Regions from separate parts of the Paenibacillus sp. sgz302115 genome, predicted to be linked through region 1. Evidence: riboswitches for the same ligand, from Rfam matches in the RefSeq annotation. Region 1 holds a riboswitch; each other region holds the start of a gene.
The links. Region 1 has a riboswitch for thiamine pyrophosphate ahead of AC0LWN_RS17660 (thiamine phosphate synthase). Riboswitches for the same ligand answer to the same signal wherever they lie in the genome.
Positions count from the first base shown of each region.

Region 2: it holds a riboswitch for thiamine pyrophosphate, as region 1 does, so the genes downstream of both, AC0LWN_RS00600 (ABC transporter ATP-binding protein) here and AC0LWN_RS17660 (thiamine phosphate synthase) in region 1, are expected to answer to the same signal.
Region 3: it holds a riboswitch for thiamine pyrophosphate, as region 1 does, so the genes downstream of both, AC0LWN_RS32015 (ABC transporter substrate-binding protein) here and AC0LWN_RS17660 (thiamine phosphate synthase) in region 1, are expected to answer to the same signal.
Region 4: it holds a riboswitch for thiamine pyrophosphate, as region 1 does, so the genes downstream of both, thiC (phosphomethylpyrimidine synthase ThiC) here and AC0LWN_RS17660 (thiamine phosphate synthase) in region 1, are expected to answer to the same signal.

Region 1 is NZ_JBVYOK010000009.1:13,747-16,952, forward strand. It holds gene AC0LWN_RS17650 (thiazole synthase) at 1-522, opposite strand, end outside; gene thiS (sulfur carrier protein ThiS) at 561-764, opposite strand; gene AC0LWN_RS17660 (thiamine phosphate synthase) at 761-1,435, opposite strand; TPP riboswitch at 1,540-1,642, opposite strand; gene AC0LWN_RS17665 (SDR family oxidoreductase) at 1,798-2,664, opposite strand; gene AC0LWN_RS17670 (NUDIX hydrolase) at 2,985-3,206, shown strand, end outside.
Region 2 is NZ_JBVYOK010000001.1:134,034-137,239, forward strand. It holds gene AC0LWN_RS00595 (ABC transporter permease) at 1-692, opposite strand, end outside; gene AC0LWN_RS00600 (ABC transporter ATP-binding protein) at 673-1,440, opposite strand; TPP riboswitch at 1,568-1,671, opposite strand; gene AC0LWN_RS00605 (amino acid ABC transporter substrate-binding protein) at 1,807-2,649, shown strand; gene AC0LWN_RS00610 (amino acid ABC transporter permease) at 2,705-3,206, shown strand, end outside.
Region 3 is NZ_JBVYOK010000040.1:26,828-30,033, forward strand. It holds gene AC0LWN_RS32000 (response regulator transcription factor) at 1-352, opposite strand, end outside; gene AC0LWN_RS32005 (hypothetical protein) at 522-962, opposite strand; gene AC0LWN_RS32010 (pyridoxamine 5'-phosphate oxidase family protein) at 1,145-1,585, opposite strand; TPP riboswitch at 1,763-1,875, shown strand; gene AC0LWN_RS32015 (ABC transporter substrate-binding protein) at 2,002-3,072, shown strand; gene AC0LWN_RS32020 (thiamine-binding protein) at 3,120-3,206, shown strand, end outside.
Region 4 is NZ_JBVYOK010000036.1:23,272-26,477, reverse strand. It holds gene AC0LWN_RS31365 (tetratricopeptide repeat protein) at 1-323, shown strand, start outside; gene trxB (thioredoxin-disulfide reductase) at 422-1,375, shown strand; TPP riboswitch at 1,440-1,546, shown strand; gene thiC (phosphomethylpyrimidine synthase ThiC) at 1,663-3,206, shown strand, end outside.

The DNA.
Region 1 (3,206 bases):
CTCGGCAATCAGAATCCGCAGCAGCTCCTTCGTCTTCAAGCCACGGTTCGAGCCTATCGGGGAGCCAAGCGGCATGATGGCGGCGGCTCCCGCCTTCTTCATCTGAATGGCTGCTGACAGATCCGGGCTCATATACGGAAGCACTACGAAGCCGTCAGCGGCCAGAATTTCCGTAGCCCGAATCGTCTCCAGGTTATCCGGCAGCAGATACTTCTGATCGTTAATGATCTCAATCTTGACCCAATTGCCAAGGCCGGCCGCTCTAGCCAGTCTCGCAATGCGCACCGCCTCTTCAGCAGTTCTAGCCCCTGAGGTATTGGGCAGCAGCGTCATATGGGCAGGAATATGGCTGACAATATTGTCTTTGCTCTCCGGATCAACCCGGCGCAGAGCAACCGTAATCACCTGTGAGCCTGAACGTGCGATGACCTCGGGAATCAGAGTGTTCCGGCTATATTTTCCTGTACCTATGAATAAACGGCTGGATAAAGAAATGCCGCCAATAATCAATGGATCTAACATGAACCCGCCTCCTGATAAATATTTTTGTTCACAATAGCTCAGCCCCCGCCTACAAAATGCACCAGCTCTATCCGGTCGCCTTCGCTGAGCAGCGTTTCTCCGTAATTGTCTTTGGGGACAATCTCACCGTTCAGCTCCACAATTACAAGCCTTCCGTTCCACTCAGGGAGGCATAGCAGGTCGGCCAATGTCCGGCAGTCTTCTGCATACACCCCGGCTTTCCCATTAATGATCAGCTTCACGCCTGTTCACCTCCTCCGCCAAAAGAATCAGCGATATTCACAGCCGCCGCGCTGGAATTATTCTGCACCGCCGCTCTGTAAGCCTTAGCGGCAGCCACAGGATCTGCGCTGCTGCAAATGCCGGACATCACCGCAATCCCTGCGGCGCCCTGCCGCACAATCCGGCCAGCGTTGCCCGGTTCAATCCCGCCGATGGCAATCAGGGGAATGCTGCTGCCCCGCACGGCTGCTCTCAGCAGATCAAGGCCACGCTCTTGCTGTCCCCGCTTGCAAGCTGTGGCAAACACATGCCCGAACAGGCAGTAATCCGCCCCCTGTTCTCCCGCTTCTGCGGCCTCCTCCGCAGAATGCACCGACCTCCCCAGCCGCAGGCCGGGAGCAGCGGCGCGGGCAGCAGCAGGCGGCAGGCTGTGCCAGGCAAGCTGGACACCGCCCGCGCCGGCCGCAAGGGCAACATCAAGACGGTCATTAATGATCAGCTTGGCCGCTGAGATTCCCGCCCTGATCAATTGCTCCGTCAGGTTCAGCAGCTCCCGGGCGGACAAATGCTTTTCCCGCAGATGGATATAATCCACAAGTGGATGCACAGCCGCAGCAAGTGCAATCAACCGCTCCGGCCCAAGCTTCCCGTCCGAAATCAAATGAATTTCAGCCAAGCGGTTCACCTTCATTCATTGTTGTTGCTGCAACACCAAACACAAAAAAACCGCCCCCAGCAATAGGAGGCAGTCGGAAATATATACAGGAATACGGGCTGAAGGATAAGCCCCGCTGCAGTCATTCGTTCACACTTTCCTACGCTGGTATAAACCAGATCAGGTTCAAAGGGTCCGAACGGTCAGGTTCGTCTCAGCCTTGCGGCACCCCTAGTGGCAAATTCATATTCAGTTGCTGACGTGCTTCATATTAACATAGTTTTCCTCGAAAAAGCTATAGAAATGATATGAGAAGTTACCAATGAGCATGCGCAGCAAAAAGAGCGGACCGCAGAGGTACGCTCTTACACCTGATTTATAGAGCATCAATGCTCCTGTTAGCCGTTTATAATCTCGCCGCCATTGACATGAATCACCTGTCCGCTTACATAGGATGAATCCTCAGAAGCGAGATAGACATAGGCGGGTGCCAGCTCCTCCGGTTGGCCGGGGCGTTTCATCGGCTGTGTGCCGCCGAACTCGCTGACCTTCTTGGCGTCAAAGGAAGACGGGATAAGCGGAGTCCAGACTGGACCCGGCGCGACAGCGTTGACACGAATGCCCTGTTCCGCCAGATTCATCGAGAGTGACCGGGTGAAGCTGAGAATTGCGCCTTTGGTGGACGAATAGTCCAGCAGCTGCGGGCTGCCCCTATAGGCCGTGATGGAGGTCGTGTTGATGATCGTGGAGCCTTTTTTCAGATGGGGCATTGCCGCCTTGGTCAAGTAGAACATAGAGAAAATATTCGTGCGGAAGGTACGTTCAAGCTGCTCGGAAGTGATATTCTCAATCTTGTCCTGCGGATGCTGCTCGGCGGCATTGTTGATCAGGATGTCCAGCTTGCCCAGTCCGTCCACCGTCTTTTTAATCAGATCCTGGCAGAAGGCTTCCACACCGATATCACCGGCTACCAAAATACATTTGCGGCCTTCCTGCTCCACCTGGCGTTTGGTCTCTTCGGCATCCGAATGCTCATTCAGATAAGAAACAACGACATCCGCGCCTTCCTTGGCAAAATGAACAGCCACCGCGCGCCCAATGCCGCTGTCACCCCCAGTAATAAGCGCCGCCTTGCCCAGCAGCTTGCCTGCCGCCTTATAGGCTGACGTCTCGAATTCCGGCAGTGGCTTCATCTGGCTCTCAATCCCGGGCTGTTGCTTCTGCTCCTGCGGGGGTAAGGTTTGTGTGGCTTGATTGTTTGGCATGATCCTTGTCTCCTTTCGCTGTGCAACTATGGAAGTAGCATCATCGTTTTAGGATGGCTTATGGGGCTTGGATTATGCGTCGGGTGTGCTGTAAAACTTGAAGACAAAGGCGGACGCTACCGCTCCTACAGTTCCAAACTTCCCCTCCGCCACTTCTGCCTTTTGGTAGTTCTTTAGTTCAGCTTATATAGCTGAATTATCTTTACCACATACAGTCGTTTTTCGTGAAGACACCAGATATAATTTAGAGAACATTGTGTTTGTCAGGCATGGAGATTTGGACGGAACAACGAGGTTAGGTTAAGGAGGCAGGCACATTTATGACCAGAAATTCAAGGAGCATCGTCGTTGCCGTCAAAGGAGTTATTGTGCATAAAGGCAAAATTCTGCTTGTACAGCGCGCTGCGGAGGATTCTGTAGGGGCAGGGAGTTGGGAATGCCCGGGAGGGAAAATTGAATTCGGAGAAGGCCTGGAGGCCGCGCTGGTGCGGGAGATCAGGGAGGAGACCGGGCTTACGGTAGCTGTAGGAGCACTTTTATAT
Region 2 (3,206 bases), on a different contig from region 1:
AGGACAACGGCGGCGAACATTTCTGCGCTTTGCAGATTTCCGGCCATCCGGCGGCTGAAATAACCGAGTCCCTTGCTGCCGCCCAGCCATTCGCCGATGGTTGCCCCTATCACACAGTAGACAATGGAGAGCTTGAGTCCAGAGAAAAAAGAAGGCAGCGCCGGCGGAATCTGCGTCTTCCGCAGGATCTGCCAGCGGTTCGCGCCAAGGGTCAGCAGCAGCTCCCGGTATATCGCCCCGCTTTTATGCAGACCGTCATAGGTCCCCACCACCACCGGGAAAAAGGCCGTCAGGAACACCACCGCAACCTTGCTCCACAGCGTATAGCCGAACCACATAATAAAAATGGGCGACAGTGCAATCAGCGGAACCGTCTGGCTGATAACGAGCAGGGGATACAGCGCCTTTTCCAGCGGAGTGAACATGTGCATTCCGGTCCCAAGCAGCAAGCCACAGAACACTGACAGGCCAAACCCAAGCAGTACCTCCTCCAGTGTCGCGGGCAAATGCACTCCGAACAGCAGCCCTCTTTGCCGGACAAGCGCCATGAAGATTGCGGAAGGAGCAGGGAGGATGAACGAGGGGATCAGCCCCAGGCGCGATACGATCTCCCAGACGATAAGAGTAAGCACTGCCAGCATAGCAAAAGGCCCGTAATTCCTAAGTGCTTTTCTACAAAATGCGGCTCTCATATAGCCTCCGCTCCAAATCCTCCCGCAGGGCGACAAACTGCGGTTCATAGTTCATTTTGTAATGTCGTGGGCGCGGCAGCTCTACAGACAGCTCCTGCAAGCCGCCGTCTGCGCCGCCGGACATCAGATAGATCCGGTCGCTGAGCAGCAAGGCCTCCTCCAGATCATGGGTGATGAACAGCACCGTCTTCTCAAGACCGCTCCACAGCGAGAGCAGCCAGCGGTGCAGCTCGCGTTTCGTAATCGCATCCAGCGCCCCGAACGGCTCATCCAGCAGCATCAGCTCATTCCCGGCGGCAAGAGTGCGCAGCAGGGCAACCCTTTGCCGCATCCCGCCGGACAGTTCTGCGGGATAGGCTGTCTCCGTTCCCGCCAGGCCGAAGAGGGACAGCATTTCGCGGATCTGCACAGCGGCCTCGGCCTTGCTGCCAATCTGCTTCAGCTCCCAAGGCAGCAGGCAGTTGTCCAGCACAGTCCGCCAGGGCAGCAGCAGGTCCTGCTGCGGCATATAGGCAACCTGTCCTAAGCGTGAGGAAGGATCTTGAGAGGGGTGCCCGTGAATTCTGATCTCACCGCCGGAGTGGGGCAGAAGTCCGGCAATAATCTTGAAGAGCGTGCTTTTGCCGCAGCCGCTGGCCCCGACAATGGAGATGAATTCGCCCTGGTTGACGTTCATGGATAGCCCGGAGAATACCGGTGCTCCGAATGATGCATCAAAAGAATAGGACAGGTTAGTAATAGAGATCATATTCGTATGTAAGCAAGCCTCCTTTGTATGTAGCGATACTTAATGGACACAATAAAGACCCATCCGTCTCTGGAGGAGACAAATGGGTCTGAAAGGTTCAGGCAGACAGCATGAAGCGGTACCGCTGAGCAATTCTGTTCCACTTCCCTCCGCTGGTATGATCCAGATCAGGTTCCAAGGGTCCGAAGCTTAAGGCTTCGTCTCAGTCGGCAGACTCCCCTAGTGAAATAACAGGTCGATATTGAATTCACAATTGCTAATTAATATATCATATTCAGGCTTGATGTCAACGGAGGAGCAGAGTGAGCGGGTTGTTTTTGGGGATGCTAATCCCGAAGATTTTTCAGATGAGAGGGGACATAGATCATGAAAAAAATAAGCCTGACCATCCTGCTGCTGCTTTCGGTGATACTGGCGGCGGCCTGCGGCAAAAATAGCGGCAACAATGCGGCGGTGCAGTCTGCATCTCCAAGCGAAGGTGTAGCAACAGCTGCCCCGGCAGCGCAGAACAGCCTGGAGGCCATAAAAGCGAGCGGCAAGCTGCGCATCGGAACCGAAGGCACGTATGCACCCTTCACCTTCCATGATGCCACCGGCAAGCTGACGGGATTTGACGTGGAAATCGCCGAGGAGGTAGCCAAACGGATAGGGGTTCAGCCGGAGTTTTTTGAGACGCAGTGGGATGGACTTTTTGCCGGCATGGATGCCAAACGGTTTGATGTGATCTTTAATGAAGTGTCGATTACGGATGAACGCAAGGTGAAATATGCTTTTTCCGATCCATACATTGTCTCCAAGGCAGTGCTGATCGTAAGTGACAAGAATGAAGACATCAAAACCTTTGCAGACCTGAAAGGCAAAAAAGCCGGCCAGTCACTAACCAGCAATCTATCCGCTATCGCCCGTGAGAACGGTGCTGAGATTGTCGCCATTGAGGGCTTCAACCAAGCTATTGACCTGCTGACCTCGGGCCGGATTGATGCAACTGTGAACGATGGTCTGTCCTATCTGGATCTGAAAAAGCAGAGACCGGATGTGAAAATTAAAGTTGTCGATGAAATCGCTGCAGGCTCACATAGTGCGGCTACCTTCCTGAAAGGCAATGAGGAGCTGGTGAAGGCGGTGAACGAAGCGCTGTCAGCCATGAAAAGTGATGGAACGTACCTGAAAATTTCCGAGAAATATTTCGGTGCTGATGTATCCAAATAATAACCGGTGTGTTCGGAGTGTTGGTTCCTGAACCCCTGAGAAGGAGGTCTGATCCGTGGATGACCGCAAAATACAAATTTTCCTTGATTCCTTGTTGCCCCTGCTGAAAGCCGGGGTGGCTTTTACCATTCCGCTGGCTGTGGTCTCCTTCATACTGGGATTGCTGCTTGCCGTGTGTACCGCACTCATCCGGCTTTCGCCGTGGACGCTACCGAAGCTGATTGCGCGATTCTATGTTTGGATCATCCGCGGAACACCGCTGCTGGTTCAGCTATTCATCATTTTCTATGGATTGCCGGCTATGGGGATCATCCTCGATCCGTTTACTGCCGCTACGATTGGCTTCACACTCAGTGTAGGTGCTTATTCCTCCGAGATTGTGCGGGCTGCGGTGCTATCCATTCCTGAAGGTCAGTGGGAAGCGGCATTTTCAGTCGGAATGACCCGCAGGCAAGCGCTTCGGCGGATCATTCTGCCGCAGGCAGCGCGTGTTTCGGTTCCGCCTTTATCCAATTCCTTTATCAGTCTGGTCAAGGATACCTCGCTTGCCGCCACGA
Region 3 (3,206 bases), on a different contig from region 1:
TCCGTCTTAACAACACCTCAATCCGCGCGGCCAGCTCATCGGGGTGAAACGGCTTCGTTAAATAATCATCGGCGAACTCCAGGCCCTGAAGCTTATCATCAATTGAGGTCCGGGCGGAGAGCATCAGAATGGGGAGATTCGGATAGGTCCGCTTTAGCCGCTGCCCGACGGTGAAGCCATCCAGACCCGGCAGCATCACATCAAGAATCGCAAGCTGGCAGCCCGCCGCAGCTTCTACCGCCCCCTCTCCGCTCTCCAGCCAGCGGACGGCATATTCCCGCTCACGCAGATCCGCAGAGACAGCGCTGCCAATCTCCCGGTCGTCTTCAACATACAGCAATGTAACGCTCATCAGCCTCAATCCTTTCTGTGCAAAAGTATAGCATGATTTCCCATAATTACGGATAAGACAAGCTGCCTCATTATAAAATTGCAAAAAACCAGCAAAGCTCCAGATTACTTGGAGACTTGCTGGTTTCTGTTTTCGTTCTGTTGGGCTACATACAATGGTTCAAGATTACTTAAAATGATCTTGCTGAAAAGCTGTATGAATAATCCCAACCACCATCACCATCATTAGAAACGATTTTTGCCTTGTACTCCCCTTCCTTTAGAGAGTTATTATCCTTATTAAGTTCTATTAGTACCTGATAATCTGGCCTGGACGTGGTATCCCCAGACGCAATTTGGTTGCCCTTCGGATCATAAATAACAAGCTTCATCCCTTTTTGATTATCGTCCCCCAACCAGAAACGAAGATTAGATCCATCACTGTATGAATAATCAAAATAAATGCTGATTTCTCCATTCTTCGGAAGAATGCCACCCTGATTCTTGGTATCCATAGGGCTAATAATTCCACTTTGGGGAGCGTTTACATTTTGAGCTTGAGCAAATGCAGCACTTGTTGGCACTGCGAGTAAAGCCAGAGCCGTTGAAAGAATTAAGATTGTCTTTTTCATTCTACTACTCTCCTTTTTGTTTTTAGTATAAAAAACCATAAAAATACAACAACATAAACATTATACTAAATAATCCCATTATTTTCAATAATATTGGATAAAATTGACTCAGGTTCATTTCAACGAGAAAAAGACCATCTCAAACCCTAAGGTTCAAGATGGCCCTGTTCCGCCTTCAATGCTTATTTTCCGGAGAGTGCCGCCGAGCGCTGCCAAACCCCGCTTTCCTTGTTTTTGCCCAGATACTCTATCCGTGTCGGCGTAAGCTCAAGAATCACATAATCGGGATCATCCGGCCCTTTGAACCACTTTTCCAGCTCTTTATTCCATACTTTAGAACGCAGGCCTTCATCCTTGGTAACGTCAGCCGTGGCCTCAATCTCCAGCACATCCTTGCCGCCGCCCTGCTCATATCCAAGCAGCAGAAAAGCATGCGGGTTATCCTTCAGCTCCTCTACCTTATGCGTCTTGCGGCTCGTTGCCAAGTAGATCTGAAGCCCCTCGTGAAAAACCGCCATATAGCGCACCTTAGGTTTGTTGCCGGCTTCTATCGTTCCGAAGGAACCGAACTTATTGTCATCCAGCGCTTTGATGATTGCCTGCTCCAGCTCTCTGTTGTCCATTGACGAAAAAGCTCCTTTCTAATACCGGTTTGATTTTTCGCTAAAATTTGCGTCAGGTTAGTGTACCCTTTCTGAAGGTATTGAATTCCGGTCCCTGCCATTTGGAGGTCCGCTACTGGACAATTCTGAAGGAGACAGTCTATAATACACCGTAAGAACACAGCAATGCCCATAACTTCATAGTACCAGGGGTGCTGGAATTGGCCGGCTGAGATTGTATCCCTCAAAGATACTGACCCTTATACCTGATCTGGATAATGCCAGCGTAGGAATCGTCACCTGCTTACTGCCGCTCGCGGCCTATAGCGAACCCACCTTACGTTACATTGGCGTCCCGGTCTCCGGGGCGCTTTTTTGGTATGAACATCATCAGAAATTGGAAGACTGAGGCTAGCTGGAAGGAGAGAAGAGAAGAAATGGGAGTCAAAAAAGCACTAATGCTCTGCATCAGCTGCATGCTGGTCATCGTCATGGCCGGCTGCGGCAGCAACAACGGTAATGCCGGCGGCAACGCCGCTCCTTCGTCCGGGAACGGAACCGCCGCCCCTGAAGCAACGGCTGCAGGCACGGAAGCCCCCAAGGAGCTGACCAAAATCAAGGTCGCGCTCGACTGGACGCCGAATACGAACCATACCGGCCTCTATGCGGCTAAAGAGCTGGGATATTACAAGGAAGAAGGCCTGGACGTAGAAATTGTGCAGCCAGGATCGGCGGGAGCCGATACGATGGTGACATCAGGCGAAGCCGCTTTTGGCATCAGTGCCCAGGAGGCGCTCACGCTGGCCCGTCTGCAGGGTGTGCCGCTTGTATCTATCGCCGCAATCATTCAGCATAATACCTCAGGCTTTGCCGCGCCGAAGGACCGCAATATCAAGACGCCGAAGGATTTCGAAGGCAAAACCTACGGCGGCTGGGGCTCACCTGCTGAAGAAGCGGCAATGAAGGCGATTATGGACCCCGAAGGCGGAGATGTCAAAAAGGTGAAGCTGGTCAATATCGGCGAAGCCGACTTCTTCACTGCCGTGAAGCGGGACATTGATTTCGCCTGGATTTTCTACGCATGGACCGGCATTGAAGCCGAGCTGCGCGGGGAACCGCTGGATATGCTGTATTTGAAGGATTACGCACCACAACTGGATTACTACACCCCGGTACTTACCACAAGCGAGAAGGAAATTGCCGAGCACCCCGAAGTGGTGAAGGCTTTCCTTGCGGCTACGTCGAAAGGATATCAATACGCGATTGACAAGCCGGAGGAGGCTGCCGCTATTTTGTCCAAAGCCGTGCCTGATCTTGATCCCAAGCTGGTTCTGGCCAGCCAGAAATGGCTCAGTCCGAAATACAAGGACGATGCCGCCCGTTGGGGCGAGCAGAAAACCGAAATCTGGCAGAATTATGCCGACTGGATGTACGGACTGAAGCTGCTGGATAAGCCGCTGGACGCCGCTTCTGCGTTCACGAATGATTTTTTACCGGAAGGCAAGTAGGCTATAACCCTATAATATAATTCCAAAATCGAAAGGATCTGATCCGCATGGCAAACACACTGCTCAGCATTCAAGTCATTCCCAAAACTCCGAACAACGAGGACTCTATCCCTTATGTGGACAAGGCCATTGAA
Region 4 (3,206 bases), on a different contig from region 1:
TTATTGATCATACAGTAGCCATGATGGACCGGAGATATGATGCCGTTCAGAAGAAGGCTGCCGAGCTCCTTTGGCGCCAGTTCATAGGCAGCTTGTACCCGGATGTACCTTTGTTCCGGCATGACGGAGGCTGGTGCGCGGCATTGGAGTATCTGATTGCGAAGCTGCACGGCCGTCCTGTCACCTACCGTGAAGCCGCCCAGCGTTACGGGGTTTCCGTCTCTATGGTAAGCCGCTATGCGCGGCGGATCCAAAGCGAATGCGGCATCGGGGATGATGGACCGGAGGCGGGTATTTTACCCCCTTTTACCGAAAATATCTGAGAATAGCTCCAGTTGCCCGCAGAGGGTCCACCCGCTTTGGTGGAGCCAGTAAGACCATTGCTTCTTAAATTAAATCCGCTTGTGAGGAGGCCACACTAATGTACAAAACAATTGTAATCGGAACAGGTCCTGCCGGTCTGACTGCCGCGATTTATCTGGCGCGTGCGAATCTTAACCCGCTGGTAATTGAGGGTTTGCAGCCGGGAGGACAGCTGACAACGACGACAGAGGTGGAGAACTTTCCGGGCTTTCCCGAAGGGATTATGGGTCCGGATCTGATGGACAATATGCGCAAGCAGGCGGAGCGCTTTGGTGCTGAATTTAAGAACGGCTGGGTGGAATCCGTCGATTTCTCGCAGCGTCCTTTCAAAATCACCGTGGATGGCCTGGGCGTACTGGAGGCGGAAACGGTTATTATTTCGACCGGTGCGTCGGCTAGATATCTAGGCATACCGGGGGAACAGGAGAACGTCGGACGCGGTGTCAGCACTTGTGCAACCTGTGACGGCTTCTTCTTCCGCGGCAAAAAGATTATCGTAGTCGGCGGCGGCGACTCTGCGATGGAGGAAGCCAGCTTCCTGACACGGTTCGCTTCCAGCGTAACGCTGGTCCACCGCCGTTCGGAGCTGCGCGCTTCGAAGATTATGCAGGACCGGGCGCGCGGGAACAGCAAGGTTGCCTGGGCGCTGAACCGGACCCCGCTTGAAATAACCCTCGGCGATTCCGGTGTTAAAGGACTGACGGTCCGCAACAACGAGACAGGTCTTGAGGAGCTTGTGGAAGCGGACGGCGTATTCGTCGCTATCGGACATACGCCGAATACGGCTTTCCTGGGCGGTCAGATTACAACGGACGAGAATGGATATATCGTGGTGAATCCGGGGACAACGGAAACCAATATTCCGGGCGTGTTTGCTTGCGGCGACGTGCAGGATACCCGTTACCGCCAGGCGATCTCGGCAGCGGGAACCGGCTGTATGGCTGCGATGGATGCGGAGAAGTACCTGGAAGGCACGATGGTGCATGACTGGAGCGAAACACTGGATAAATAATAGCTGGGCAACGCCGAGGTTGACAAAAAACACCATGGCAAGTAGATTGAATGTAATCAGATAAGATACCCACTAGGGGAGCCTGAATGGGCTGAGACGGGAAAATTGAATTCCCGGACCCTTGAACCTGATCTGGATCATACCAGCGTAGGAAAGTGGAGCCGGACCTTTTATTGAGCGCAGTCTTTTTTGGCTGTTCATAGATAAAGCCGCTCCAGGTGGAGCGGCTTTTTTGCTGCATTTTCTTGTCTGCAACTTGGCTCCCAGAGCCTGGAGGAGGAGAAGAGATGTCAGAAACAGTGAAGAAGGAAGAAGTAAGTCTTTTGGGGTTCCCTGCAAGCCGTAAAGTCTATGTGGAGGGCTCGCGCCCGGATATTCAAGTCCCAATGCGTGAGATCAGCCTGAGCCGAACCGAGGGTGTGGCCGGTGATGAGGATAACGCACCGCTGCGTGTCTATGACACGAGTGGGATCTATACCGATGCTGCTGTAGAAACTGATGTCCGCAGAGGACTGCCGCCGCACCGTCTATGCTGGATTGCAGAGCGCGGGGATTCGGAGGAATACGCAGGGCGAATGAAGCAGGCCGGTGATGACGGAAATACGGCAGACTTTTTGGAGGCAGAAGGCTTTTCCGGTTTGCTGCGGCGTCCCTTAAGAGCGTCTAAAGGCAGAAATGTAACCCAACTGCATTATGCGCGGAAGGGCATCATTACACCGGAAATGGAGTTCATTGCAATCCGTGAGAACACAACGCCGGAATATGTAAGGGATGAGGTGGCTGCCGGGAGGGCAATCATCCCATCGAATATTAACCACCCGGAGAGTGAACCGATGATCATCGGCCGTAATTTTCTGGTGAAGATTAACGCGAACATCGGGAATTCCGCCGTTTCTTCTTCAATTGAGGAAGAGGTAGAGAAAATGAGATGGGCCACCCGCTGGGGTGCTGATACCATTATGGATCTCTCCACTGGCAAGCAGATTCATACTACCCGTGAATGGATCATCCGCAACTCTCCTGTGCCCATTGGCACTGTGCCGATTTATCAGGCGTTGGAAAAGGTGGGCGGCATAGCCGAGGATTTGACGTGGGAACTGTACCGGGACACACTTATCGAACAGGCGGAGCAGGGTGTGGATTATTTCACCATTCATGCCGGAGTGCTGTTGCGTTATATTCCGCTTACTGCCGGGCGAATGACAGGGATTGTTTCGCGCGGGGGCTCGATTATGGCAGCATGGTGTCTTGCTCATCAGCAGGAGAATTTCCTGTATACGCATTTTGAAGAGATATGCGGGATCATGAAGACATACGACGTGGCCTTTTCCCTGGGGGACGGTCTGCGCCCCGGTTCCATTGCCGATGCCAATGACGAAGCCCAGTTCGCTGAACTGGAGACGCTTGGTGAACTGACAGCCTTGGCCTCTAAGCATGATGTTCAGGTAATGGTAGAAGGTCCGGGCCATGTGCCGATGCATAAGATCAAGGAGAACATGGATAAGCAACTGGAGCTTTGCCAGGAGGCCCCCTTTTACACGCTCGGTCCGTTGACCACAGACATTGCCCCTGGCTATGATCATATTACCTCTGCAATCGGTGCCGCGATGATCGGCTGGTTCGGAACAGCCATGCTCTGCTACGTTACGCCCAAGGAGCACTTGGGACTGCCGAACAAGAATGATGTGCGCGAGGGTGTCATTACCTACAAAATCGCAGCACATGCTGCCGACCTGGCCAAAGGGCATCCAGGGGCGCAAGAACGGGACAACGCGCTGTCCAAGGCGCGGTTCGAGTTCCGCTGGCGTGACCAGTTCCATCTGTCGCTGGA